2 regions of the Novosphingobium resinovorum genome follow, and region 2 is predicted to be linked to the other one. Evidence: riboswitches for the same ligand, from Rfam matches in the RefSeq annotation. Region 2 holds a riboswitch; the other holds the start of a gene.
What was found. Region 2 has a riboswitch for thiamine pyrophosphate ahead of BES08_RS24570 (TonB-dependent receptor). Riboswitches for the same ligand answer to the same signal wherever they lie in the genome.

Region 1 (14,471 bases), on a different replicon from region 2:
GCGCGGCCTTCGTGCAGGCGGCGCTGTTCGGCTACATCAACAGCGCGCAGCAGCTGGTGGGCGAGCACTTCGGCGCGGGCACGATGTTCCCGGTGATCTTCGGCTGCATGGCGCTGGTGATGGCCTGCACCAACTTCGCCAACGCCCGCATCGTCGAGCGGTTCGGTGCGCGGCGCGTCTCGCACGCGGCCCTGCTGTGCTACATCGCGGTGGGCGCGCTTCATCTCGCGCTGGCGATGCGGGGCGAAGGGCTGTGGACCTTCCTGCCGCTGATGACGCTGTCGATGTGCATGCTCAGCTTCATCGGCTCGAACTTCCAGGCGATCTCGCTGCAGCCTTTCGCGCGGATCGCGGGGGCGGCGGCCTCGGTCATGGCGTTCGTGCGAATGGTGCTGGGGGCGACGCTGGGGTCGCTGATCGGACAGGCTTACGACGGCACCGCGCGGCCGATCATGGCGGCCATGGTGATCTGCGGGCTCATCGCGCTGGTACTGGTGCTCTATTCGGAGGGCGGACGGCTGTTCCGCCGGCTCAACCCGCCGGAGTATTACCGCAATGCGCCTCCGCCAGTCGGTCACTGACGGGGCGCACGCGCTTTTTTATACCCTGCGGCCGCGGAACAGCTGCACGAGACCCACGACGATGGCGATCACCAGCAGCACGTGGATCAGCGCGCTGGAAACATGGAACACGACGAAGCCGAGCAGCCAGAGCACGATGAGGATGGCGGCGATGGTGAATAGCATGGACGTAGCTCCCAACAGTTGTGTGCGTGGGTAACGCCGGGTCCTACGGATTTGTTTCCGGTCTATTGCTTAGAGGGTTTCACGTCGTCCCGGACTTGATCCGGGACCGCTGGCCATGAACGGTCCACCTCGCGGCGCGCGCAGCACTGTTCCGGCCTAAAGGTCGCCAGCGGTCCCGGATCAAGTCCGGGACGACGAAAGGCCTGCCAGTTCGCGGCGCGATGGCCGGGGTATCGGCGCGGGTACGGGCTCACGCTTCGCTTCGAAGAAAGCGCCGGCAATCAGGCGGAGCTTTTGCGGCATGCTCACCCTAGCGCGGTGATCCCATGCATGGGCGCCGAGCCGCTCCACCTCCCGCGCGATGCCGCCGTAGATGCCTGCCGCCGAGAGCACGGCCCAGCGCTGCCGGAACGCCAGCTTCGCCGCGCCGACGCGGGCGGAGGCCTCGTATTCGCGCGCCATCGCGCAGGCCCGCGCGACTTGCGGGACGAGGGCGTGGCGATAGTGCGGCTTGGTGATCTCGCCGGGGGGGATGTCGGCCTCCACCAGCCATTCGACCGGCAGGTAGCAGCGGCCGTTGGCGTCGTCCTCCCACACGTCGCGCACGATGTTGGCGAGCTGGAAGGCGATGCCGAGGTCGCAGGCGCGGTCGAGCGTGTCCTCGTCGTCGGCGGGCACGCCCATGACGGCGGCCATCATCACCCCCACCGCGCCCGCTACGTGGTAGCAGTAGCGCAGCATGTCGGTTTCGGAGCGCGGGCGCCATTCGGCGGCGTCGAGCGCGAAGCCGGCGAGCACGTCCTCGACCATGGCGGGGGTGATCGGCGTCTCGCGCATGAGCTGGCCGAGTGCGTCGAAGGCGGGCGAGCCGGTCGCCTCCCCGGCCATCGCCAGTTCGGTGAGGGTGCGGATCGTGGCGAGGCGCGATTCGGGGTCGAGCTTGCCGGGGGTGGACATACCGCCGTGATCCTGCTCGTCGGCGATGTCGTCGCAGGCGCGGCACCAGGCGTAGAGCAGCCAGACCCGCTCGCGCGTTTCGCGGTCGAACAGGCGGCTGGCGGCGGCGAAACTCTTCGAGCCGCGCCGGATGGACTCGTGGGCTTCGGCCACGAGGGCGGCACGGTTAAACGGCATTCCTGCTCCCCTCCCGCTTGCGGGAGGGGCTGGGGGTGGGCTTGGGTGCCACTGACTTGCGGGAAACAGGCCCACCCCCGGCCCCTCCCGCAAGCGGGAGGGGAGACAGGCAGGCCACGCTTTTCACAGCGTGTTCGGGTCCATGTTCACGATCGGCACGATCGGCTGGTGCGCATGCATCCGGTCGAGCAGTGGGGCCAGTTCGGTATCGGCCAGCAGGATACCCTGGTGCGCCGGGCGCACGAAGCCGACTTCGGCCATGTGGCGGTTGAACGCCAGCAGTCCGTCGTAGAATCCGAAGGCATTGAGCACGCCGACCGGCTTGTTGTGATAGCCCAGCTGCGCCCAGCTGACCGCCTCCCACAGCTCGTCCATGGTGCCGACGCCGCCGGGCAGGACGAGGAAGCCGTCGGACAGCTCGGTGAACTTGGCCTTGCGCTCGTGCATGGTCTTCACGATCGTCAGTTCGCAATCGTAGTTGGCGACTTCGCCGCCCTTGCCGTCCTTGCCGGTGAGCGCTTCGGGGATGACGCCGATGCACTCGCCGCCCGCCGCCAGCGCGGCGCCCGCGACGGCGCCCATGAGACCCAGACGACCGCCGCCGTAGACGACGCCGATGCCCTGCGTGGCAAGCGCGGTGCCGACGTCCGCGGCAAGCTGCACGTAGCGGGGATCGGCGGGAGTGGCGGAGCCGCAGTAGACGGCGAGACGCTTCATGTCAGTCAACTACCTTGATATTAACCAGCGCGCCCTCCGGAAGATCGCGCGTCTGCCGGGCGAGGTCACCCGTGATTTGGATGAGGCGGACGAAATCGATCCGCACCAGATGTTCGTGGGCATAGTCCCCGGCGACGAGCGCCTGCGGGGTGAGGCTGTAGACCTCGCCCGATGCGGGAGGCCCTAGCCGCTTTACCGCCGCATCGACAAGGGCGTCCGCGCGCCAGATCGCCTTCGTCTCGTCCAGGGCCATGTGCGCCTTGGCCTCCGCCTCGGTGCCGAGCGGGGTGACTTCGCCGAGATCGGGATCGACGTAATGGAACGCGCCCGCATCGTCGGTGACGAGCATGTGCCCCATCAGGCTGTGCGCGACGACCTCGGCGAAGTGCACGCCGGTCCAGCCCCATGCGGCATTGAGGGCGTGGACTTCCCGGCTCACCTGAGGTCTTCCAGCATAAGCTTGGCGGTGGCCTTGGCGCTGCCGACGACGCCGGGAATCCCCGCGCCCGGATGCGTGCCCGCGCCGACGAGGTAGAGGTTCTTCAGCTTGTCGTCGCGGTTGTGGCCGCGGAAGAAGGCGCTCTGCGTCAGGATCGGCGAGAGGCTGAAGGCATTGCCCTTCCACGCGCCGAGGTCCGCCTCGAAATCGGGCGGGGCGTAGTGGAAGCGGGTGACGATGCGGTCCTCGATGTCGGGGATCAGGCGGCGGCCGACTTCGCGGATCACGCGCTGTTCCAGCACCGGGCCGACTTCCGCCCAGTCGATCGGCAGCTTGCCCATGTGGGCGACGGGGACGAGCGCGTAGAAAGTGCTCTTGCCCGGCGGCGCCATCGAGGGATCGGTGACGGTCGGGTGATGGAGATAGATCGAGAAATCGCGCGGCAGCACGCCATGCTCGAAGATGTCGTCGAGCAGGCCCTTGTAGCGGGGGCCGAACAGGATCGTATGGTGCGGGATGCCGGGCCAGGTGCCCTCCAGCCCGAAGTGCACGACGAAAAGGCTGGGCGAGAAGCTCTTCTTGGTCAGGCTCCTGGCCATCTCCTTGCCGCGCACCGTGTCGCCGAGGAGGCTGGCGTACGTATGCATGAGGTCGCCGTTGGAAGCGACCGCGTCGAAGCGTTCGCGCCAGCCGCTCTCGCATTCCACTTCGGTGACCTGGTCGCCGATGGTGTGGACCTGCCGGACCTTGTCGCCGATGCGCAGCGTGCCGCCGAGCCGCTCGAACAGGTTCGCCATGCCCTGCGCCAGCTTGTTGGTGCCGCCCTTGGTCCACCACACGCCGCCGTCCTTTTCCAGCTTGTGGATCAGGGCGTAGATCGCGCTGGTGCTCATCGGGTTGCCGCCGACCAGCAGGGTGTGGAAGGACAGCGCCTGCCGCAGATGCTCGTCCTTCACGTAGTGCGAGACCATCGAGTAGACCGAGCGCCACGCCTGATAGCGCATCATCGCGGGCGCGGCCTTGATCATGCTGGAGAAGTCGAGGAACGCCTCGTGCCCCAGCTTGACGTAGCCTTCCTGCCAGACCCCGGCGGCGTAGCGTTCGAACTCCTCGTACCCGGCAAGGTCGCCGGGGGCGACGCGGGCGATCTCGCGGCGCAGGGAACCTTCGTCGTTCGAGTAGTCGAAAGTGACGCCATCGGTCCAGTTGAGGCGATAGAACGGCATGACCGGCATCAGCGTCACGTCGTCGGCGATGTCGTGGCCGGAGAGCTTCCACAACTCGCGCAGGCATTCGGGGTCGGTGACGACGGTGGGGCCGGCATCGAAAGTGAAGCCCTCGCGCTGCCAGGAGTAGGCGCGGCCGCCCACCTTGTCGCGCGCTTCGATCAGGGTGGTGGCGATGCCGCTGCTCTGGAGCCGGATCGCGAGGGCAAGGCCGCCGAAACCGGCGCCGATGACGCAGGCCTTCTTCACGATACGGCTCCCAGATCAGCCAGCGGACGCCCGCGTCCGGTCAGGCTGGCGAGCGCCGCGCCCACCGGCACCGGCGGCTTTCCGGCCAGCACCCGCGCCATGTCGAGCGGGGTCGAGCGGCCTGCGTAGAACCGTTCGATCAGCCCTTCGGGCAGCGTGTAGAAGCGCGCCAGCATGCGCCAGCGATCCGGGCCGTGTGCGGCGCCGAAGAGCATCCTGCTCAACATTCGATAGAAGCGCCCTTGGCGCCAGTGCTGTGCGGCCCTGTCATGACTGGTCCTCAATAGGGCGGACCCGGAGAGATTGTCGAGGCTGGTCAGGTAAAGCGCGAATCTTGTCGCATCGGGAATCGAGTAGGATGTCAGCGGATGGCACAAGGCGGCGCGGGTTCCGGCACGCGGCAGGGGGCTTCCGGCGCGCCAGAACGCCTCGAAATCCCCCTCGGCGATGACGGGAAGGACGCCGGTTTCCTCGTAGGCAACACTCTCGACCTGCCAGCCTTGCGCGCGGGCATAGTCGGCGATGCGGGTGCGCAGGGCCGGGAGGTCGAGGTCGGAGGTATCGGAATAGTACGTATCCTCGACGAAGACCTCGGTATCGGAGAAGGGCAGGCAGTAGACGAAGCGGTAGCCGTCGATCTGCGCGACGGTGGCATCCATCACCACCGGCCGCGCCAGCCCATGCGGCGAAGCGAGGCGCAGCGACAGCCCGACGAACTTCTGCCAGCCGCCTGCCATGTGCGGCAGGCCCCGGCTCCCCCGCGCGTCGATCACCGCCCCGGTGGCGAAGCGGCGACCATCGGACAGGGTGACGCTGGTGGCGTCGGCGTGCCCGACTTCGAAGCCGGTGACGATGGCGTCGGCGGGCAGCGCTGCGCGCACCGCCGCGTCGAGCTTTGTGCCCGTTGCGCTCCGGTAGGGTGTCGTTAGGTGCCGCCTGGTGCCGGGAAAACGCACCTCGTAATCGTCCCAACGGGCAACGACGATGGGGTCCAGCAGCGCCTCGCCGCCTTCGGGCAGGTCGCTGGCGAAGAAGGACCAGACGTGTTCCCCGCCAAGTCGTTGATCACGCTCGAATATCGCCACACGAAGGTCCGGTCGCCGCGCCGCGAAGGCAAGCGCGATCAGCCCGCCGGCAAGGCCGCCGCCGAGTATCGCGAGGTCACAGAACGCCGGATCGGCCGATTTTTGCTGCATCGCGGCGTTGTTTAGGCACTGCGAACGATTGCTGCAACTTGGCAGACCCCTCGCTTTACTGCATGTTCGTGACGATGACAGGGCAACTGACAGTTTGCGACGCCGCGTCGGGGGATGCGGCCGCAATAGCCGAGATTTACGCGCACTACGTGCTGGAAAGCACCGCGACGTTCGAGACCGAGCCACCTGACGAGGCGGAATCGGAACGGCGGATCTGTGAGCTTATCAAGGGCGGCTATCCCTTCCTCGTCATGCGCGACGATGACGGCAAGGTGCTCGGCTTCGGCTTTGCCCAGCGCTACGGCCCGCGTGCGGGCTATCGCTACAGCGTCGAGACGACGATCTACGTGTGCCAGGACAGCCTGAACCGCGGGATCGGCAGCGCGCTGCTTCAGGAACTGCTCACCGAGTGCGAGAAGCGCGGTTTCCGGCAGGCTTTTGCGGTGATCGCGGCCTCGGAACCGGCCTCGGTCGTGCTCCACGCGCGGGCGGGGTTCCTGCCGGTCGGTACGCTGACGGCGGCGGGCTGGAAGCACGGTCAGTGGATCGACGTGTTCCTCATGCAGCGCCGCCTCGGCGACGGCAACGAGACGCTGCCCGAAGGTGCCGCGGCATCCTGAACCTCGCGGGACGCTCGCCCCTGCTGCCGCATCGTCCGGCGGCGTGGCTGGCGCTTTGTCTTGGCCTTGCGCTGCTTTTGGTTGAGCTTGCGATGGGCCGCCCGGGCATCTGCCCTTGCGGCGTCGTCCGGTTCTGGGCGGGGGATGTGCAGTCGGACCAGAACAGCCAGCAGGTGGCTGACTGGTACAGTTTCAGCCACGTCATCCACGGGCTCATCTTCTACGGAATCGCGCGTGCGCTCTGGCGGTGGACTGCGCTGGGCCGCGTCCTGTCGCCGCGCTGGGCCTTGCCGCTGGCGGTGGCGTTCGAGGGAGGCTGGGAACTGCTGGAGAACTCGCCCCTGATCATCGATCGCTACCGTTCAGTCACGATCAGCTACGGTTACAGCGGCGACAGCGTGCTCAACTCGCTGAGCGACGTGGGGTGGATGGCGCTGGGTTTCATTGTCGCCGCGCGCCTTCCGGCCCGTGCCAGCGTGGCTCTGGCGCTTGTGTTCGAGGCGTTCACGCTGTTCATGATCCGGGACAACCTGACCCTCAACGTCCTGATGCTGGTGCACCCGATCGAGGCGGTGCGTGACTGGCAGTCGTCGGTCTGAAAGCCACGCGAGGCAACTGTTAGGTCCCGCAAAGCGTTGGTCTCTCAAGATCTTCAGGGGACCGTCATGAATTCACGCCTTGTCTTACGGATTTGCACGGCATCTGCCGCCCTTCTTTCGATGCCCGCCATCGCGCAGGAGGCGCCGCAGCAACAGCCGACCGAGAACGTTCTCGACGGTGATTACCTGACGGTCGGTGTCGGCGCCGTCTATGTGCCCAGCTATCGTGGCTCGGATGACTACATCCTCTCGCCGGTGCCGCTGGTGCGCGGCCATTTCAAGGGCGTGGACATCAATCCGCGCGTTGCGGGCGTGGCGCTGGACTTCATTCCCGACGACAAGGATTCGGGCATCGGCTTTTCGCTGGGGCCGGTCGTCACGGCCTCGTTCAATCGCAACCGGCGCGTGCGGGACGAGGTCGTGCGGGCGGCAGGCAAGCTCGATCCGGCGATCGAGGTCGGCGTCAGCGCGGGCGTGACCAAGTACCGCGTGCTGCACGACTACGATACGCTCACGCTGTCGAGCGACGTGAAGTGGGACGTGAACGGCGCCTACAAGGGCATGGTCTGGTCCCCCGCGATCAGCTACACGACGCCCCTGAGCCCGGCGGTCGTCACGGTGCTGGCGGTCAGCGCCCGCCGTGTCGATGACAAGTTCGCGCGCTACTATTACTCGGTGAATCCGGGGCAAAGCCTTGCGAGCGGGCTGCCGGTCTACAATGCCAAGGGCGGCTGGGACAGCGTCAACACCTCGCTGCTGATGGCTTATGACCTCTCCGGCGACGTGCGCGACGGTGGGCTTTCGGTGTTCGGAGTGGCGAACTATTCGCGCATGCTGAACGACGGCAAGGACACGCCGTTCACCTCGCTGCGGGGCAGTGCGAACCAGTGGGTCCTGGGCGCGGGCGTGGCCTATACGTTCTGATGCGGGGAGCCTTCGACGGCTTCGATCACCTTTCGGCGCAAGTCAGGCAGCACTTCCGCTTCGAACCACGGGTGCTTCGCCATCCACAGCCGGCTGCGCCACGCCGGATGCGGAAGGGGGAACAGTCCTTCCGGTGCCTCGCGCCACCGTCGCACCGTTTCGGTGAGGTTGGGCGCGAAGCCGCGCGGCAGGTAGCGTTTCTGGGCGTACTGCCCCACCAGCAGGGTCAGGCGCCGCTGCGGCAGTTCGGCCAGTAGCGGCGCGTGCCAGCGCGGGGCGCATTCGGGGCGAGGGGGCTTGTCGCCGCCGCTCGCCTTGCCCGGATAGCAGAAGCCGGAGGGCATCTGCGCGACTTTCGCGGTGTCGTAGAACATGGCCTTGTCGAGCCCCAGCCAGCCGCGCAGCCGGTCGCCGCTGTCGTCGTCCCAGCCTATGCCGCTGGCATGGACCTTGCTGCCTGGCGCCTGCCCGATGATGAGCAGGCGCGCGGAGGGGCTGGCCGCGACGAACGGGCGCGGCTCGAAGCCCAGCGCCGTCTCGCACAAGCGGCAGGCGCGGATTTCGCCGAGGAGGGCGTCGAGGGTCGCGGAGGCCATCTACCGCAGATGGCCACCTTCCTTGCCTGAGACAAGGCGTGTCCTGTTACCCCGCCTTGTCGAGAGCGGCGATGGGGTCCTTGGCGATCTGCGGATAATACGTCTCGAGCATGGCGTGCCAGTCCGCCGGAAGGTCCTCGAAGCGCTTCACCTTGCCGCCGTTGCCGAACAGATTGAGCGTACCGGGGCGATCGCCCATCCGCAGCCATTCTGGCCAGCTGCGCACGTCATTGGACTGCACTCGCGTGTCGACGTTGGTGACCGCCGGGTCCAGCACCAGCGCGCTCGGCGCGGACAGGGTGCTCACTTCGTTCAGATAGGACACCGAGCCGTCGGGGGCGGTCACCCGGGCGTGCGAGCGGTCGCGTACCGCGATCTCGCCGGTGCGCAAGGTGAAGGGCACGGCGGGGGTGTGGACGTGCTCGAAGCGGGGCGTACCCGGGACGTCGGGAATGTCGATCTCGTTGGTCGCCGAAACCCGCACGCGCGTGGGGATCGGACCGCGACCGCCGACTTTCACGGTCTCTCCCGTGATCGGGTTGCGGAGGTCGGTGAGGCGACGGCCGGTGTCGATATCGACGCGGAAGCTGATCTCCAGGTCGATCAGCTCGAAACTGCCGTCGGCGTTGTGCGTGATGCGCTGGATTGATCCGAGATTGATCGCATAGACCGGGATCAGGTCGCCGCCCGTCGCGGCCATGTACGGACCCTTGATCCACGAGAAGACGAGGCCGTCGTCCGTGCGATAGCGCAGCTTGCGATAGATCAGCGAGGCATCGGCCGCATTGGCGGGATCGAGCAGGCGCTTCTTCGGCGTTGCGGCCGCCGCCGGAAGCGAGGCTGCGGCAAGCGCGGTGGCGCCCAGTCCCAAGGCGGTTCGTCGGTTCAGTTTTGCTGCGTCGTTCTGCTCGATCATTTTACACTCCCCTTACTGCGATCGAGAAAGTTGATCGTTATCGGAGGAGCAACAAGCATGCGGCACGGGATTGGTCGCGTCTCGGATAGCGATGGGCTCAGCCCGCCACGCGCATCTCCATGAGGGACGAGGAGTAAGGCACGATGAGGCTCTTCGCGCGGTCCCAGGCGCCGCGCAGCCAAGTGTCCTGCACGGCCGGATCGGGTGGGAGGATCACCGGCATCGTCTCTCGCCCCTCTGCTCTCAGTGCCGCGTTCGCTTCGCAGGCGAGGAGGGCGAAGGAGGGAATCTCGCTGTCCTTCCATACCGCCGCCATGGCGAAGACCGGTTGGTCGGCGCAGGCGAACCAGCACTGGCGGCGCTTGCCATCCGTGGGCGAGGGGCGGCCCCACTCCATGAAGGCGGTGGCGGGCACCAGGCAGCGGAACTCGCTGTTGCGCAAGTTGCCGATCCAGAACGGGCTGTCGAGGTTGCGCACCGTCAGGATGCCGCGCTGCTCGTGCACCGAGGGCGGCGGCGGTACGCCCCAGAGGCGCGGGATCATCCGGCGCGGGGTGCGATAGTGGGGCCTCGGCCCGGCGATCGCCTCTCGCCCAGCCGTGATGACCGGCGCGAACTGCCCGGGCGCGACGTGGCCGCCGTCCCACGGGTCATTGCCGGATTCGGCCCCGAAGGAGCGCGCGACATGCGGCGCGGGCGCGTCGAGGCGATAGAGCATCGGCATGGGCTCAAGCCTCTAGACCCCGCCGATATGCGCGTCTATCACTGCGCCGTCCCCGGGGAGCCAGCAAGTGGCTGAGAGTTGTGGGTATGCTCCACAAGACCCGTCGAACCTGAACCCGTTAGTACGGGCGGAGGAAGTGGAGCGTCGGGTTTGAGCACGAATCAACACCCGCAGTCCGTCTCTTTTTCCGTCCCATGGAGAGAAAGAGAGGCAATCCATGGCAGACATCAATTCCAAGCTCGAGATCGGCGTGACCACCGGCGCCATCCGTGGATCGAGGAAGATCCACGTCGGCCCGCTGGGTGTGGCGATGCGCGAAATCCACCTCGAACCCGGCAGCGGCGAGGCCCCGGTGCGGGTCTACGACACCTCCGGCCCTTATACCGATCCCGATGTCACGATCGACATTTCGGCGGGCCTCGCCCCCAACCGGCGCGAATGGATCACGGCGCGCGGCGACGTGCAAGATTACGCCGCGCGCGAGGTGAAGCCCGAGGACAACGGCCTCAAGGGGCCTGACCGTTCGGCAGGGGTTCCGGCCTTCCCCAACGTCGTCAGGCGGCCCTTGCGCGCGAAGGCGGGCATGAACGTCAGCCAGATGCACTATGCCCGGCGCGGGATCATCACGCCGGAGATGGAATATGTGGCGGAGCGCGAGAACCTCGGCCGCGCGATGCTCAAGGAATACGTGCGCGACGGGCAGGCCAGAGATGGTGAAAGTTGGGGCGCATCGATCCCGGACTACGTGACGCCCGAGTTCGTGCGCGAGGAAGTCGCGCGCGGCCGCGCCATCATCCCCTCCAACATCAATCACCCCGAAAGCGAGCCGATGGCGATCGGGCGCAATTTCCTGGTCAAGATCAACGCCAATATCGGCAACTCTGCTGTCGCGTCGGACGTGGCGAACGAGGTCGACAAGATGGTCTGGTCGATCCGCTGGGGCGCCGACACCGTCATGGATCTTTCGACCGGGCGCAACATCCACGACACGCGCGAATGGATCATCCGAAACTCGCCCGTGCCCATCGGCACCGTGCCGATCTATCAGGCGCTGGAGAAAGTCGGCGGCATTGCCGAGGACCTGAACTGGGAAGTCTTCCGCGACACCCTGATCGAACAGGCCGAGCAGGGCGTCGATTACTTCACCATCCACGCCGGGGTTCGCCTGCCCTTCGTGCCGCTGGCGGCGAAGCGCGTCACCGGCATCGTCAGCCGCGGCGGCTCGATCATGGCCAAGTGGTGCCTGGCGCATCACAAGGAATCGTTCCTCTACGAACGCTTCGACGAAATCACCGAGATCATGAAGGCCTACGACGTCGCCTACTCGCTGGGCGATGGCCTGCGCCCCGGCTCGATCGCGGATGCCAACGACGAGGCGCAGTTCGCCGAACTCTACACGCTGGGTGAACTGACCAAGCGCGCCTGGGAGCAGGACGTGCAGGTCATGATCGAGGGGCCGGGCCATGTGCCGATGCACAAAGTCAAGGAGAACATGGAAAAGCAGCTGGCCGCCTGCGGCGAGGCGCCGTTCTATACCCTCGGTCCGCTCGTCACCGACATCGCTCCAGGCTACGACCACATCACCAGCGGCATCGGTGCGGCGATGATCGGCTGGTACGGCACGGCGATGCTCTGCTACGTGACGCCCAAGGAGCACCTCGGCTTGCCCGACCGCGATGACGTGAAAGTCGGCGTGGTTACTTACAAGCTGGCCGCCCATGCCGCCGATCTGGCGAAGGGCCACCCGGCGGCCAAGGTCCGCGACGATGCATTGTCCCGCGCCCGTTTCGAGTTCCGCTGGCGCGACCAGTTCAACCTGTCTCTCGATCCCGACACGGCGGAGCAGTACCACGACCAGACGCTGCCTGCGGAGGGCGCGAAGTCGGCGCATTTCTGCTCGATGTGCGGGCCGAAGTTCTGCTCGATGAAGATCAGCCAGGAAGTGCGCGAGTTCGCCGCGAAGCAGAACCAGCCGGTCGAAACCTTCGTCGCAGCCGAAGAGGCGGAGGCCGGCATGGCCGAGATGAGCAAGGTGTTCCGCGAAACCGGCAGCGAACTCTACATGGGTTCGGGGGGGCGCGAGCACGACTGAAACGATACGTGTCCGCCGTCATTCCCGCCCGGGCGGGAATGACGGCGTCGCATCGGAAGGCGCGCGCTACCGGCGGTCTACGAGCGATGTTCCCGGAGGCGCCGGGCCTTCAGGCCTGCGGGCGCGTCGAGTTGAAGAACAGCGCCTGGCTAATCGTTGCGCGCACGGTGGTTTCCTGGAACGGCTTGGTCACGAGGTAGGTCGGCTCCGGCCGCTCGCCGGTCAGCAGGCGTTCCGGGTAGGCGGTGATGAAGATCACCGGCACTTCGCCGAACTTGAGCAGGTCTTCCACCGCATCGATGCCCGAGCTGCCGTCGGCCAGCTGAATATCGGCAAGGACGAGGCCGGCGGGGTGCTTCTCGAAGATTTCGATCGCCTGCTTGTGCGTGGCGGCGGTGCCGACGACGGTATGGCCAAGGTCGGTCACCAGGCCTTCCAGCTGCATCGAGATCAGCGGCTCGTCCTCGATGATGAGGACGCGGGTTGCGCTTTCCCCTTCGATCTCTGCAATCGCCTGGGAAACCAGCGCATCGACTTCCTCGACCTCGAGGCCGAGGATCGTCGCGGTTTCCTCACGCGTGAATTCCTCCACCGAGGTCAGCAGCAGGGCCTGGCGGTGCGTCGGCGCGACGGCGGCGAGGCGCTCCTGCGCGGCCTGCTCGTGCCCGCCGCCGATGTCGCCCGCGGGTTCCTCGACATGGCCGGTCGACCAGATGCGGGTGAAGGCCTCATACAGCGCGGCGCGGCTGCGGGCGATGGCATCGCGCAGCGAGCGGTCGGCGAGGGCCGCTTCCAGCGTCGCGCGGACATAGGCGTCGCCCGAGTGCTGCGAGCCGGTGAGGGCGCGCGCGTAGCGGCGCAGGTAAGGCAGCTGGATCGCAATCTGATCAGAGACGGACATTCAAGTTCCTCAAGGCCTATGGGGGAAGTTGGCTTCCCGATTGCACGTCGATGGGCGCCCTTTGCGCCTGAAGGCCGGTGTCGTTTGTCTGACTCCGCCGGGCGTATAGGGCAACCGGAAAATTTTTTGCGGTGAGACGCTTTTTCGGGAACCAACGAAGGGGCGCTACGTTCCCACAATATCACCACTGGCTCCCCCACCCCCCCCGCAAACCGGTGGTGATCCGATCCCGGAGGCCCTCGCCCACTCAAGTGGACGGGGGCCTCAATTTTTATGGGCCATGATTGTTCCGCCGATCCTGCGGAAATACGGCAAAGTTTTTCGGGAAGTTTTTCGGTCTGGCGCTGATTTCTTTCGCTTCCGCAACGAAATGGGCGATTTCAGGACATTGCCGGGAACTATTTTCGCCGCACTGCCGTTAGCTATCCGACTGGTTTTCTCAGAGGAGGGTAACGCAATGTCGACTGTTGTCGAAGCAGGCGTCGAAGGGGTCCAGCCCGAAAAGGTCGCGCTCAGCGACCGTGATTTCCGCCGCGCGCTGGCAGAGGTAGCGCCGCACCTGCGTGCATTCGCGCGCGGTCTGTGCGGCTGCCGTGACCGCGCCGACGATCTGGCGCAGGAAGCCATGCTGCGGGCATGGGCGGCGCGTGAGCGCTATGCCGCCGGCACCAACTTCAAGGCATGGACCTTCACCATCCTGCGCAACCACTTCTATTCCGAGGCCCGCCGCGCCCGCTTCCATGGCGAGTACGACGAACTGGCCGCGGAACGCATCCTGCGCGCCGAAGCCAGCCAGGAAAGCGCCGTCGAACTGGCGGACGTCCTGCGCGCGCTGACCGCCATTCCCGAAACCTATCGCGAGGCCCTCGTGCTCGTAGCGGCCGGCAACCTCTCCTACGAGGAAATCGCCGATATCTGCGGTATCGCGCTTGGCACCGTTAAGAGCCGCATCTGCCGCGCCCGCGCGATGCTCTCCAAGATCATCGAATCCGGCCAGCTGCCGGACTTCCGCCACAACTTCGTGCTTGGCGGCGAGGCGATCGACGCCTTCTTCGGCGAACTGGTGAAGATCGCCAACGTCAATGCCGACACCGCTCGCCTCGCCCAGCGCGTGGCTGCCTGAACCGGGACAACGTACCTTGGATGCGATGGTGGCCAACTCCGGGAAAATCCTCATCGTCGAGGACGAGTTCCTGGTAGCGCTGCAACTGGAAGATATCCTTGCCGATGGCGGCCATGCCGTCGTCGGCACGGTTCCGGACATGGCATCGCTGGGGATGCTGGGTGATGTTCCTGATGTGGCGCTCGTCGATCTCAACTTGCGCGACGGGCTCACCGGCCCGGCCATCGCACGCGATCTCTCCGGCCGTTACGGCGTGCGGGTGATCTACG
Region 2 (14,471 bases):
TGTCGCGGCGGTAGAACTCGAGGTCGCCGTAGACGGGGTTGCTGCCGCCGTAATTGTGGACGTAGCCATAAGTCCACGCCTTGCCGTCGAAGGCGTCGGTCTTCTGCCAGATGCCGGGGTAGCGGTCGTTGCCGATGTCGAGGATCAGCATGCGGTCGTCGGGTACGCGGCTGAGGAAGGCGGCGATCGCCTCGGGCGTCCAGAACGCCTTGTCGGCGCCGAACAGCCAGCCCTGCATCACCCATGTGGCCTTGGGCGCGGCGGCGGTGATCGAGCCGTAAAGCCGCTCGCCATACGCAGCAAGGCGCGCATCGCGCACTGCGGGCGGCAATGCCGCCGCGCGGGTGGCGGCGGTGTTGGCGATGGAGTCCCCGTACTCGGCGGCAGCGGCGTCGCTGCCGTCCTCGGCGATCGGGGGGATCATCTCGTTGAAGGCATCGGCAAGGTAGTATTCACCCTCGCCATACGTGCGGTTGTAAAGCGTCACGAACCGCGCGGCCAACTGCGTGAACAGCGGGTCCGACGGGTCGAGCCAATAGGTCGGCGGGAAGCCCTCCCACGCGCGCATCTTGTAGATGCGGGCCTTGGGATGCGCCTTGGCGAATGCCTCGGGCACGTATCCGGCGAAAGCGGGCAGCACCGGCTTCATGCCCAGCGCACGCATGCGCGCGAGGATGCGCAGCTGGAGCTGGTGCTTCTTCTCGATCCAGCCCGACGACAGCGGCGCGCGGTAGCCTGCAAGGTTGCCCATGCGCTGCCACGGCAGGAACGGCGCGGCGGAGAGGCCCTCGGCGATCGCGGTCTCGCTCAGGCCGCTTTCGCGCCAGAGTTCGCGCCAGACGTATTCCTGGCCTTCCATCGCCAGCGGCGTATCGACGCCGTGCGCGGCCATCCAGTCGATCTCCTGCTCCCAGCGATCCCAGCCCCACCAGGGGGTGGTGTAGCCGTACGTGCAGGTGTTCAGGTAGGCGCGCAGCGCGAAGGGTGAGGCGACTTCGCCGGTGTCCATGTCCGGCAGGGCGTCCAGCGCGCCCAGGCGGCGGCCTTCCCAGCTGACGTGCAAGCGTCCCAGCTTTTCCAGCGTGGTGGCGACACCGCGCACCAGCGCGACGGGGGAGGTGCCTTCGGCCTCGATATGTCCGCCGCGGATGCGCACGCGGTAGTGCGCCGCCCCGGCATCCGGCTTCAGACTGAGGGAGAGCCTGTCGGCCGGAATGCCGAAGCGGGCCAGCGCGGCGGCGGCGGAATCGACGCCGGGCTGTTCACCGGCCGGAGGAGAGGGGGCCGGGGAAACGGTGAAAGCATTGTCTTTCGCAGCGACCGCGAAAGGCTGCGCGGCGGTGGCCAGCAGCAGGGCGGTGCCCGCCCATCGCAGGCTCCCCTTCTTGAACGGACGCGGGATGCGGATCGCGGTCATCGGGGGTAGTCCTTGCAACAGTCTTGAACAGGTTGGTGCGTGCCCGGCACAGACCCGGGCACGCACCTTGTCGTCATGGCGATGTCAGAGTTTCAGCGTCGCCGAAAGGTAGAAGCTGCGGCCGTAGAAGCTGCTCTCCTGCCAGATCGAGGAGTCGGTGTAGTACGCTTCCTCGCGGCTGTTGTTGAGGTTGATGACACCGGCCGAGAAGCTCAGCCATTCGTTGGGCGAATAGCCGCCGCTGATGTCGACCTGCGTGCGCGCCTTCACGACGTGGCCGGCATAGGCGAAGAAGCTGTCAGCGCTGTTTTGCTCGTAGCCGCTGCGGTGGTTGATCGCCGCGCGGATGTTGAAGTGCTCGTTCTCCCAGTAGGGCACGAGGTTCCAGGTCACCTTCGACAGGTTGCGGATGGTGTAGCCGGTGCCGATCGCGACCTTTTGCGGGTAGACGCGCGTGAAGTTCGCCATGATGCCGAAGCCGTCCACCGGCAGGAACCGGTCAAACGACTGCGTCCAGCTGACCTCGAAGCCCTTCACGCGGATCGTGCTGGGGTCGTTGAGCGTCTGGGTGATGTCGTAGATGTTGCCCGAGGTATCGACGCACTCACCGCCCGCGTTGCTCGACAGCGCCGTGCCGTCGAACGAGGTCGGGCAGACCAGCGACGAATACGTACCGTTCTTGATCCACTTGTAGAAGCCGTTGATCGAGAGCGCGTTGCCGTGGTCGTAGTACCACTCGACGCCCAGATCGAGCTGCTTGGCGGTCAGCGGCTTGAGGCCGGCCTGGCCGAGATCGACGGTGACCGTATTGGTGCCGACCGGATCGGTGTTCGCCGAAGTCGAGGTCGTCTGCGCCATCGAGGTGCGCGAGTCCATGAACGGACGCACCAGGACCTTGGCGGCGGCGAAGCGGACCTGCAGGTCGTTGGCCGGCTCGGCCACAAGGCTCAGGCTGGGCAGGAAGTTGCCGTACTTCTGGGTGAGCGTGTACTCGCCGATCTTCTGCTGCACTTCCTCGTAGCCGTCGGTGCGTGGCTCGGTGACGTTGCCGAGCACCTTCTGCTTGGTGTGCTCGTAACGCAGGCCGACGTTGCCGCGCAGCGGCATGCCCGCGATGGTCGTGTCGATGTCCGCCATCGCGTAGACCGAGGGCATGTAGCGATCGACGTTGTAGCTCGCTTCCGGCGCGAAGATGTCGGGGACGACGATCCCGGCGGCGGCGAGCGCCTTTTCGTAGGCGTTGAGGTCCGGGCCGATCCACGAGGTCGGAATGCCCGAGGCGCCGTTGAGGAAGCCGGAGACCGGGTAGTAGGTCGTCGTCATGTCCGGGAAGACGCTGCTGGTCGCGCTCGGCGCATTGGCGAGCGCCACCATGTCGTGGCGCGAGACGTAGCGGCTGAAGGTTTCGTGGCGATACTTCACGCCCGCGCTCAGCTTCGAGATCGGCCCGAAGGTGACCTCGCGGCTGAGGTCGAACTGCGCCGACTTCTCCGACGAGTTCATGCGGCGGGTAGCACCGTTGGGGTACTCGTTACGCAGCAGCGAACTGCGCTGGTACAGGCCCGGATCGGTAAGGTCCGTGCCGACGGTGAAGTTGACGTTGCTCGGATCGGTGAAATCGATCGATGCGCTCGGGATGTTGATGCCGACGATCGCCGCGCGCTCGTCCTGATAGGTCGTGCCCTTGGTGTAGTTCAGCGTGGTGCTGGCGACCCAGCCGGTGCCGTCGTTCCACTTGGCGCCAAGGGTGTAGCCCTGGCTGGTGAGGTCGCGGTCCTCGTGCTGGCGGTTGTTCTCCATGGTGAAGTTCGTGGCGGTCACGTTGGTGGCGACGCCGTTGTTCACTTCGTTCACGGTGATGCGCGAGGTGTCGAACAGGAAGACCTGCTGGTTGAGGTCGTAGTCGGTCTTGTCACGCGCGTAGATCGCCGTCGCGTTCATCTCGAAGCGGTCGGACGGCTTCCACTGCAGGCCGCCGCTGGCCATCAGCCGCTCGGTGTCGCGGTCGATGCGGCGGTAGCGCGGACGGCGCGGGAGCTGCACGGTCGCGCCATCGACGGTGGTGGTGGCCCAGCGGTCCATCCACATGTAGTCGGCGCGGTCGCGCAGCTTCTGGTAGCCCAGGTTGGCGTAGACGCCGATGGTGCCGTCGGCGAACTGGTCGACGTAGCTGCCGCTGATCTTGGGCGTGATCTTGCCGCCCGCATATTCGGAGTTCTGGCCCTTCACCGACAGGATGATCTGGCGGTCCTTGTAGTCCAGCGGCTTGGGCGTGGAGATGTTGACCGTGCCCGAAAGACCACCGGTGTCCATCGCCGCCGTAGGCGACTTGATGACCTCGATCGCATTGGCGAGTTCGGTCTGGATGATATCGTAGCGGAAACCGTCGGTGAAGTCGGCGCTCTTGAAGGTCTGGCCGTTGATCGTGGTCATCGCATACTGCGGGCCAAGGCCGCGGATGCTGATCGTCGCGCCGCGACCGTTGATGTTGGACATCTGGACGCCGGAGATGCGCTGAATTGCCTCGGTGATGTTTTCGGCGGGGAACTTGCCGATGTCCTCGGCGGAGATGCCATCGGTCACGCGCACATCGTTGCGCTTGGCGTCGAGGGCGTTGGCAAGGCTGCTGCGGAAGCCGGTGACGACGATGTCGGCGGCATCGCCCTCTGCGGGCGCGGCGGCTTCCTGGGCCATGGCCGGGCCGGTCGGCACCAGCAGTGCCGGTGCGCAGCTGGAAAGGAGCAGGGCGGCCTTGGCGAGGCGCCGTGCAATCGGATCGATAACGCGTTCTGAACTTGTCATGACTACCCCCTGAGACGTGTTTCTGGGAACGGAAAAGCCCGGTGGACCCTCCGCACCTCCTGCGAACATTTTTTGATTTGTTACCCAATGATGTCACAAAGACGTTGAAGCAAGTCAAGTCCATTTGAAGACGAAAGTGAATATTTTGGTATTGCTTCCGTTTGCAATCATTGGCAGCCTCGGAATCGATCGCTCAGTTCGGCGATGTTCTCGCAATCCGTCTCTGCAAGTCACCGAAGTGGTGGAAATTCTGCTGTTTTCATGAAGCTTGAGGCAGGATGAAGCCGCCCGCCGCCCTGGATGTCGCCCATCGCAGGTCATACGATTCGTTGGTATTTAAATACCTTTAAAATACCATTGTGTTATGAATTTTGCGCCATATGATGCCAATGTCGTTGCGGCATTCGTTCGCGACATTTCCCGATTCGCATCGGCGCGCGCCAACTAGGAAACATCGAACGTGACAGCATACGCCAGCCCTGGTTCCGAAATGGAATCGCCCGAAAGCCAGGGCGGCGAGCCCCGCGTCACGCTCATGCATGCCGAAGCTGCCGAGGCAGCGGCTGCGGTATCGCGCTTTTTGTCGCGCAATCGCGCGGCGCTCGCGCTGCTGGGCGAGAGGCTGCGTGCCGATCCGCCCGCGCTGCTGGTGACCTGCGCACGCGGTTCCTCCGACCATGCCGCGACTTACGCCAAGTATCTTGTGGAGACGCTGCTCGGCGTGCCCACCACATCTGCGGCGTTTTCCACGGTATCGCTTTACGACGCGCAGGTCGCCTCTTCGGCGGGGCGGGCGCTCTGCCTTGCGATCTCGCAGTCGGGCCGCAGCCCCGACATGCTGGCGACCGTCGAGCGTCAGCAGGCGGCAGGCGCGCTCGTGGTGGCGCTGGTCAACGACGAGGAGTCGCCGCTGGCGGCGATGGCGGACGTCGTCCTGCCGCTTTGCGCCGGACCCGAGCGTTCGGTCGCGGCGACCAAGTCCTACATCACTTCCCTTGCGGGTATCGCCGCGATCGTGGCGGCCTGGAGCGGCGACGCGGGATTCGAGGCGGATCTTGCCGCACTTCCCGCCGCACTGGACGACGCTTTCGCACTGGACTGGTCCGCTTTGGGCGAAGGCCTGCGCGATGCCGCGAATCTCTTCGTGATCGGGCGCGGCTATGGCCTTGCCGTCGCGCAGGAGGCGGCGCTCAAGTTCAAGGAAACGTCCGGCCTCCACGCCGAGGCGTTCAGCTCGGCCGAAGTGCGGCACGGGCCTATGGCGGTTGTGCGCGAGGGTTTCCCGGTGATCGCCTTCGCCGGTCCCGACAGCGCCGGAGACGACGTTCGCACGCTCTGCGGTGAATTCGCGGCGCGCGGTGCCCGCGTCTGGCTGGCCTCCGAACGGGATGAGGGGCAGGAAGGCGTTCATCACCTCCCGGCCCTGCCGCTACGCGCGGAGCTTGCGCCGCTCGCGACGATCGCGTCTTTCTATCGCATGGCCAATGCCTTGTCCCTCGCGCGCGGGAACGATCCCGACCGCCCGCCCTATCTCGCCAAGGTGACGCGCACGCGATGATGATTCTCCATGTCTTCAATGGTCACATTCCGGTGCCCGACGCGGTACTTTCCGAAGCGCGCATCACTATCGAAGGCGATCGCATCGTCGCGATCGACGCCTTCGGTCAGGGGCAGGCCGACGAGAGCATCGATCTCGAACAGGGCTGGCTGCTGCCCGGCTTCATCGACGCCCAGGTCAACGGCGGCGGCGGGGTACTCTTCAACGACACGCCTACGCCCGAGGGCATCGCCGCGATCGGCGCGGCCCATGTGCGCTACGGCACGACCGCTTTCCTGCCCACGCTGATCAGCGCGGAGCCCTCCGTCATCGCGCGCGGCCTTGACGCAGTGGACGAGGCGATCGTGGCTGGCGTCCCCGGTGTCGTGGGCATTCACGTCGAAGGCCCGTTCATCAATCCGCGCCGCAAGGGCATCCATGCCGAAGAGCGACTGATCCCGCTGGGCGAGGAGACGATGGCATTGCTCACGGCCCCCCGCAAAGGCCGGGTGATGGTCACGCTCGCGCCAGAACTGGCCGATCCCACCGATCTGGCGAAGCTGGCGGCGGCGGGGGTTATCCTCAGCGCCGGGCATTCGGACGCGACCGCCGAACAGGCCGCGAGCGGCTTCGCGCACGGTATCACCGGCGTCACCCACCTGTTCAACGCGATGGCGCCGCTGCACCACCGCGCGCCGGGCCTGATCGGCGCGGCGTTCGATGACGATGCGGTCTGGTGCGGGGTGATCGCCGATGGCGTGCATGTCCTGCCTTCGGTCCTGCGCCTCACGCTCAAGGCGAAGTCGCCGGAACGCGTCATGCTGGTCACCGACGCCATGCCCGGTGTCGGCAACGAAGGCGCGCCGTTCCACCTCGATGGGCACGAGATTTTCGTGCGCGACGGCATCTGCACCGATGCGGCCGGGACGCTCGCCGGGTCGGGTCTCGACATGGCGGGCGCCGTCCGCAACATCGTCGCGATGACCGGAATCGCCGTGCCGGTCGCGGCGCGTATGGCTGCTGCCACGCCTGCCGCATTTCTTGGGCTAGGCGGTGACTACGGCTCGCTGGAGCCGGGCTACCGTGCCGACTTCGCGCTGCTCGACAGTGCACTCAGGCCGACGCAGACCTGGATCGGCGGCCGCCGCTTCGCCTGATTTCCTTTTCGATCGTCTAATTTCCCGGGAACCGAGATGCCGTCCATTTCCCTCAGTGCACCGCTTTCCGGTTGGCTCTGCCCGCTGGAAGAGGTTCCCGACCCGGTCTTCGCAGGAGGCATGCTGGGAGAGGGCGTGGCGATCGACCCGCTGGGCGAAGTGCTCCACGCACCGGCCGCCGGGGAAGTGATCGGCTTCCATGAGGCGGGACACGCTGTCACGCTACGCCTGCCCGAAGGCGTGGAACTGCTTCTGCATTTCGGGCTCGATACCGTGCGCCTCGGCGGTGCCGGTTTTACGCCGCTGGTCCGGATCGGCGAGCATGTCGGCCAGGGACAGCCGCTATTGCGCGTGGCGCTCGACGAGGTCGTCGGCAAGGCGCGCAGTCTTGTCACCCCGCTGCTGGTCACCGAACCGGCCGGGTATGTGATCGAGTGGATTGCGCCGTTCGGTACGGTCGAGGCAGGCGATCCGATGGCCCTGCTCGTTCGTGACGGGGCGGTGACCGCGGATCGGTCCATCGGACCCGCCGCGGCCCTGGAAGAACAGCTTTGCCGCGAAGTGCGGGTGCCGCTCGCGCATGGCCTCCATGCGCGCCCTTGCGCGAGGTTGGCAGAGGTCGTGCGCGGATACGGCGCCGAGGTTCGCGTTGCTGCCGGAGGGCGCGAGGCCTCCCTCGCCAGCCCGACGGCGATGCTGCGCCTGGCAGTGCGCCATGGGGACACGGTGACCTTGCTGGCGACCGGCGAGGATGCGGCGGTTGTGCTCGGCGAACTTGCGCGGATGATCGAGAGCGGCATGGGCGAGGGCGCGCCGTTTCCCGTCGAAGGGCCGGTCAAAGCATCCGTCGGAGAACCGGTCGCGCCGGTTTCCGTCGCCGATATTCCTGTGCCCTTGCCGGGAGCGGCCCTGCGCGGCGTCGCGGCATCGCCGGGCATCGCGGTCGGCCCGGTCTGGCGGCCGGTCCAGGCCGAGCCGGCGATCGACGAAATCGGCGGCGGTCCCGAAATGGAGACCGCGCGGCTGCGCAATGCCCTTGTCGCGGTCCGGATCGCGCTTGGAAGGCCGGGCGCCGCGCAGGGCGAGGAAGAAGCGATACTCGGTGCCCATCTGGCGCTGCTCGACGATCCGGAACTGACCGGAGCGGCACAGGCGTTGATCGCAGGCGGCGTGAGCGCGGGCATGGCCTGGCGGCGCGTGCTCCATGCCGAAGCGGGGGCACTGCGCGCCACCGGGGATACCCGTTTCGCCGAACGCGCGGCGGATTTCATCGACCTCGACTTGCGGGTGCAGTGGCAACTCCTGGGCACCGAGCCTCCTGCGATGGTGGCACCTGCCGGTGCCATTCTGGTCGCGGACGATCTGTTGCCCTCGCAAGTGGCGGCGCTTGAGCCCGGCGGTGTCGTGGGGCTCGCGACCGCGCGCGGGGGACCGACTTCGCACGTCGCGATCATCGCCGCGAGCCGGGGGCTGCCCGCACTGGTGGCGCTCGGCGGCGGGGTGCTGGGCATTGCGGACGGAACCACCGTCGTGCTCGATGTGGAGGCCGGCACGCTCGAGATCGACCCTGTCGCAGAGCGGGTGACCGAGGCCCGCGCGGCGGCGGCCTCGCGCGAGGCTCGCCGGGCCGCGGCATTGGCTGCGGCCGGGCGTCAGGGCGCCACGGCCGACGGCACCCGGATCGAGGTCTTCGCGAACCTTGGCAGCCTGGGCGACGTCGCGCCCGCGCTGGCGCAGGGGGCGGAGGGCTGCGGGCTGCTGAGGACGGAGTTCCTGTTCCTCGACCGCGCGGATGCGCCTGACGAGGATGAGCAGGCGGCGTGCTACGGCGGGATCGCGAGGGCGCTGGAAGGGCGGCCGCTGATCGTGCGCTTGCTCGACATCGGCGGCGACAAGCCTGCGCCGTACCTGCCCATCGCTGCGGAGGAAAATCCGGCGCTGGGGCTGCGCGGCATCCGTATCGGGCTGGCGCGGCCGGAAGTGCTTTCGACGCAGTTGCGGGCCATCCTGCGCGCGGCCTCATCGGGCGATATCCGCATCATGGTGCCGATGATCGCCCGCGTGGAGGAATTGCGCGCGGTCCGCCAGGTCCTGATCGCGGAGGCCGAGAGGCTCGGCGTCGCTGTCCCGCAACTGGGTGTGATGGTGGAGACACCCGCCGCCGCAGTCATGGCCGATCTGCTCGCAGCGGAGTGTGATTTCCTGTCGATCGGAACGAACGACCTTACGCAATATACGCTAGCCATGGATCGCGGAAACCCGGCGGTTGCGGATGGGCTCGACGGGCTGGACCCGGCGGTGCTGCGCCTTGTCGCTCAGACTTGCGCCGGCGGGAGCCGCGTCGGCAAGTGGGTCGGGGTGTGCGGCGGCCTGGCCTCCGACCCGCTGGCGGTGCCGCTGCTGGTCGGCCTCGGCGTCGGGGAACTGTCCGCCGCGCCGGGGCAGGTGGCCGAAATCAAGGCAACGCTGGCTGCAGTGACGGATGCGGGATGCGCAGCGCTGGCACGCGCGGCTCTGGAGGCGGCGAGCGCGGCCGAGGTTCGCGCGCTGGCGCTTGAAATGCTCAGGGAGGTGGGACTGTGAGGGGCTGGACGAGATCGCTGGGCCAGAGGCTGCAGGGCCTCGGCCGCGCACTGATGCTGCCGATCGCGGTGCTGCCGGTAGCGGCGCTGCTGCTGCGCCTGGGCCAGCCGGACCTGCTGGGGCTGGAGTTCGTGAGCGCGGCGGGCAATGCCATGTTCGCCAACCTTGGCCTGCTGTTCGCGATCGGCGTCGCGACCGGCTTCGCGCGGGACGGCAATGGCGCCGCGCCGCTGGCGGGAGCCGTGTGCTTCCTTGTCGCCAGCGAGGGTGCGCGGGCGCTGCTGGCGATCCCGCCGGAGGTTACCGCCGGCGTGGCTGCGAACCTGCAGGCGGCCGTCACGGCGGCCTGGAGCCAGTCGCAGATCGCGCGCCTCTCGGTGCCGATCGGGATCGTCTCGGGCATCGTCGGGGGGAGCGCGTACAACCGGTTCCATAATTTCCGCGCGCCTGAATATCTGGCGTTCTTCGGCGGGCGGCGCTTCGTGCCGATCGTCAGCGGGACCGTGGGTGTCGTCATCGCCGGGATCGTAGGCGCGGCGTTCCCCACCGTGAACAGCGGCATCGACGGGATAAGCCGTCTTGCGCTGGCCAGCGGCGAGTGGGGCCTCTTCGTTTACGGCCTGCTCAACCGCCTGCTGCTGGTCACGGGCCTGCACCACATCATCAACAATGTCGCGTGGTTCGTGCTGGGCGATTATCACGGCACGACCGGCGACCTGCGGCGCTTCTTCGCGGGCGACCCGGACGCGGGCGCATTCATGACGGGCTTCTTCCCGGTCATGATGTTCGGCCTGCCCGCGGCCTGCCTCGCGATGTACCGCTCGGCCCTGCCGGAGCGGCGCAAGGCGACCGGAGGCATGCTGCTGAGCCTGGCTGCGACCTCGTTCCTGACCGGGGTGACCGAGCCGATCGAGTTCAGCTTCATGTTCCTCGCGCCCGTGCTCTTCGTGGTCCATGCGGTGCTGACGGGCGTGTCGATGGCGTTGATGTCGGCGCTGGACGTCCATCTCGGCTTCGGGTTTTCCGCCGGGCTGTTCGATTACGTGCTCAACTTCGGCAAGGCGCAGAAGCCTCTGCTGCTGTTGCCGGTCGGCCTGGCTTACTTCGCGGTCTATTACGGAGTGTTTCGCTGGGTAATCCTGCGTTTCGACCTCAAGACCCCGGGCCGAGAAGCAGTCGCAGGCATGGCCGAGCGGCGCGAGCGTCCCGCCGGGGAGCGGGGGCTGGCTTTCCTCGACGCGCTTGGCGGCATGGAAAACCTGCGCGAGATCGGCGCATGCACCACGCGCCTGCGCCTTGTCGTCGCGGAGCAGGGCTTGATCGATGAGGCGGAACTGCGGGCGCTGGGCGCCAAGGGCATCATCCGGCCTTCGGCGCATGGCCTGCAGGTTGTGCTCGGCCCGATCGCGGACGCGGTGGCGGACGAGATCCGCGCTGCGGCGCACGGCGGGGCAAGGGCTCCTGCCGCCGCCGCGCCTTCGCCGAAAGTCGAGGCGGATGGGACCGAGGCGTTCGATCCTGCCCGACTGCCTGCGGATGTGCGCAAGGCAATCGGCCCCGACGCGGCGATATGGGCCACGCACGGGCGTCTTCTCGTAGATGCCTCCGCGAAACCGGACCTTGAAGCGCTGGCAGGCCATGGGCTGCGGTGCGGCGCGTTGGTGGGCACGCGCTGGCATCTCCTGTTCGAGCCCGCCGCAGTGGAGCGCTGGCGCTCGCCGAGCTGAGGCGAGGACGGCAGGGCAAGTATTTTCAATACCAATGCGATACTAATGATATTGGTGTTGTCCCGATCCCTTTCCCGGCGTATCGCCGGGACATAGAGGAGAACTATGGCAGCCGTGGACAAGATCGGCCCGCTTCGCGACAGCGAGACCGGCCCCCGCTACATGCGTCTCCAGCGGCTGATCCGTGACGCTATCGAAAAGCACCGGATCGCGGTGGGGGCGGCCCTGCCGACCGAGCGCGAACTGGTGGAGGAATACGGCGTCTCGCGCGTCACCGTCCGCAAGGCGGTCGATGGCCTGGTCGACGAAGGCATGCTCGAGCGGCGGCAGGGTGCGGGCACCTTCGTCGCCGCGCCGCGCGCATCCGATCAGGGCCAGCGCGTGGAAAAGAGCTTCTCGATCATGACCTCCTTCTCCGAGGACATGGCCGCGCGCGGACGCAAGCCGACCAACGTGTGGATCGACCGCTCCGAAGGCGTGGTGACGCCGGACGAGGCGATGCTGCTCGGCCTCTCGCCGGGCTCGCGAATCCTGCGCTTCAACCGCATCCGCTGCGCCGACGGCGAGACGATGGCGATCGAACATGCCGTCGTCCCGGGCTGGGCGCTGCCCTCGCCCGAGGTGGTCGGGGATTCGCTCTATGCCGCCCTCGATGCGGAGGGTCACCGGCCGGTGCGCGCGCTGCAGCGGCTGCGCTCGGTGGGATTCAGCCCGGAACATGCCGCAATGCTCGGTATCTCGGCCGGCGATCCGTGCCTTGCCATCGAGCGCCGCGCGTTCCTGCCCGATGGCCGTCTGGTCGAGGCGACCAACTGTTACTACCGGGGCGATGCTTATGACCTCGTCGTCGAACAGGGCGATTACTGACCCGAACCTGTAATAATATCGCTTCCCACTTCGCATCGAAGCGCCTAAGGCGCGCTCCATCCCCGGGGGGCCGCTCATGCGCGGCTGAGAGGTGGTCAGCAGACCACGACCCGCTGAACCTGATCCGGTTGACACCGGCGTAGGGAGGGCTGGCGGCAGGTCCGTTATCCCTCCGAGTGGAGTGGACGCGAGACTATGACGGGCAATTTTTCGTATCTTTGTGGCGCGGCGCTGGCATTCCCGGCCCTATTTACGGCGGCGTTCGCGGCGGCTCCGGCGCTGGCTGACGAGGCCGATGCCTCGCCGATCCAGGTCATCGGTCATGCCGACCCCGAGGGCCTGCTGCCCGACCAGACCGAACCCAAGGCGGTCAGCGCGATCTCGTCCGAGTTCATCGTCAAGCAGGCACCGACGTTCAACGCCTTCCAGCTGGTGAACCTGCTGCCCGGCGCCAATGTATCGATGAGCGACCCTTACGGGCTCTCGGCCAGTTCCAGCCTGACACTGCGCGGGCTGGGGCAGGACCAGATCGGCGTGCTGATGGAAGGGGCGCCGCAGAACGACATCGGCTATTACAACGCCTATCCCTCGCAGTTCGCCGATGCCGAGAACGTGCGTCAGGTCAGGCTCGTGCAGGGCGGAGCGGACATCGACGCGCCGGTCGTCGCGGCGGCGGGAGGTCTGCTGTCGCTGACGCTGGACGATCCCAAGGAGCGGATGGGCGGACTGGTCAACCTGTCGGTCGGTTCGTTCGACGAACGGCGCGTTTTCGCGCGCTTCGATACTGGCGAGATCGGCAATACCGGGCTCAAGGCCTTCGTGTCGTACTCCAACAACCGCGCCGACAACTGGCGGGGGCCGGGCTTCGACAAGCGCCAGCATATCGACGCCAAGTTGCTCGCTGAATGGGGCGAGGGCAACCGGGCCAGTCTGGCCCTGTCGTTCAACGAGGCCGAGACTTCGGGCTATCCGGCGCCGTCGCTGGCCGACTGGCGCGCTTACGGTCGCGGTTTCAATTACAGCGCGAAGTATACCGAGGGCGATACCGGGTACTGGCGCCTCTACCGCGCGCCGTTCCGTAACCTCTACACCTCCGCGCCGGTGCATCTGAACTTCGGCAGCGGCCTGACGCTCGACAGCACCACGTATCTCCAGTTCGGCTACGGCAATGCGCCTTACGGGACGCAGTTGACCACGACCGGCAATTACCTCGGCACCGAGGAACTGACGCAGCCGGTGGAACTGCCGGGGGCGGTGGACGGCCTCGCCACGGTGATGGGGAACTGGACCGGCAAGCAGATGCGGACCGGCAACGTCAGCAAGCTGACGCTGGAGGCCGGCGCGCACACGATCACGGCGGGGCTCTGGTTCGACTACGGCACGGACCGCGTGCAGCAGACCTACACCTCGATCGGTGCGGACGGGCAACCCTTCGACAAGTGGGGCTATCCGAGCAAGGCGATCCGCACTGCGGACGGCCGCCTGCTCGCTTACGAGAACGCGCGTACGGTCACGGTGACCAAGGGCTTCTTCGTCGCCGACAGCGTGACCGTCACGCCGCGCCTGACCGTCGATGTGGGCTTCAAGGGCGTGGATTTGCTGCGCAATGGCCGCAACCATCTGCCGGGGCCGCAGGACAAGGTGCATACCGACAGCTTCGCGGCGCTTCCGCGCGCGTCGGTGCACTACAAGCTGGACGAGCGGCAGCAGCTGTTCGCCAACGTGACCACGAACTTCCGCACGCCTAACGAGTTCGCGCTCTACAACAGCTACTATGGCGGCGAGGTGGTGCAGCAGGGGACTTCGAACCTCAAGAACGAGTACTCGGTCTCCGAGGAACTGGGTTATCGCTATATCGGGCCGAGCCTGTCATTTTCGCTGACCGCGTTCCATTACCACTTCCGCAACCGGCAGGTGGCGACGGTGATCAATAGCGGCGGGGCGCTGGTCAATTCTACGGTCAATGGCGGCAGTCAGACCAGCTACGGCCTCGACGCCGAGATCGACTATCGCCCGGCCAAGGGCGTGAGCATCTACGCCTCGGGCGAATATCTGCACACGCGGCAGGACGACGATCTGGCCATCGGTGGCGACTATCTGCCGACGAAGGGCAAGCGCGCGGTGTCGAGCCCCGAATTCCAGTTCGCCGTGGGCAGCACCTATGACGACGGGCGCCTGTTCGGCAGCACCGCGCTCAAGTACGTCGGGCGGCAATATTCGTCGTTCATGAACGACGAGAGCATCAAGGGCTATGCGACGCTCGACCTGGCGATCGGTGTGCATCTGGCCGGGCTGATCGATGCGCAGCGCATGGACTTGCGGGTCAACGCGATCAACGTGACCAATCCGCGCGTGCTTTCGGGCGTGTACTCGGTCAGCAG

Region 1: linked by a shared signal. The riboswitch ahead of thiC (phosphomethylpyrimidine synthase ThiC) and the one ahead of BES08_RS24570 (TonB-dependent receptor) in region 2 are both predicted to bind thiamine pyrophosphate.

Annotation. Positions count from the first base shown of each region.
Region 1 is NZ_CP017075.1:2,020,106-2,034,576, reverse strand. Features, by position in the region: gene BES08_RS09490 (multidrug effflux MFS transporter) at 1-581, shown strand, start outside; gene BES08_RS32785 (lmo0937 family membrane protein) at 600-746, opposite strand; gene BES08_RS09485 (phytoene/squalene synthase family protein) at 927-1,880, opposite strand; gene BES08_RS09480 (LOG family protein) at 2,004-2,597, opposite strand; gene BES08_RS09475 (hypothetical protein) at 2,599-3,036, opposite strand; gene BES08_RS09470 (phytoene desaturase) at 3,033-4,511, opposite strand; gene crtY (lycopene beta-cyclase CrtY) at 4,508-5,707, opposite strand; gene BES08_RS09460 (GNAT family N-acetyltransferase) at 5,746-6,327, shown strand; gene BES08_RS09455 (DUF2585 domain-containing protein) at 6,348-6,926, shown strand; gene BES08_RS09450 (MipA/OmpV family protein) at 6,993-7,850, shown strand; gene BES08_RS09445 (uracil-DNA glycosylase family protein) at 7,838-8,446, opposite strand; gene BES08_RS09440 (DUF1838 family protein) at 8,493-9,362, opposite strand; gene BES08_RS09435 (SOS response-associated peptidase family protein) at 9,460-10,086, opposite strand; TPP riboswitch at 10,130-10,240, shown strand; gene thiC (phosphomethylpyrimidine synthase ThiC) at 10,304-12,178, shown strand; gene BES08_RS09425 (response regulator) at 12,288-13,079, opposite strand; gene BES08_RS09420 (sigma-70 family RNA polymerase sigma factor) at 13,537-14,202, shown strand; gene BES08_RS09415 (response regulator) at 14,228-14,471, shown strand, end outside.
Region 2 is NZ_CP017076.1:1,643,678-1,658,148, forward strand. Features, by position in the region: gene BES08_RS24535 (alpha-N-acetylglucosaminidase) at 1-1,417, opposite strand, end outside; gene BES08_RS24540 (TonB-dependent receptor) at 1,502-4,219, opposite strand; gene BES08_RS24545 (SIS domain-containing protein) at 4,710-5,777, shown strand; gene nagA (N-acetylglucosamine-6-phosphate deacetylase) at 5,774-6,913, shown strand; gene ptsP (phosphoenolpyruvate--protein phosphotransferase) at 6,950-9,496, shown strand; gene nagE (N-acetylglucosamine-specific PTS transporter subunit IIBC) at 9,493-11,223, shown strand; gene BES08_RS24565 (GntR family transcriptional regulator) at 11,329-12,090, shown strand; TPP riboswitch at 12,144-12,253, shown strand; gene BES08_RS24570 (TonB-dependent receptor) at 12,286-14,471, shown strand, end outside.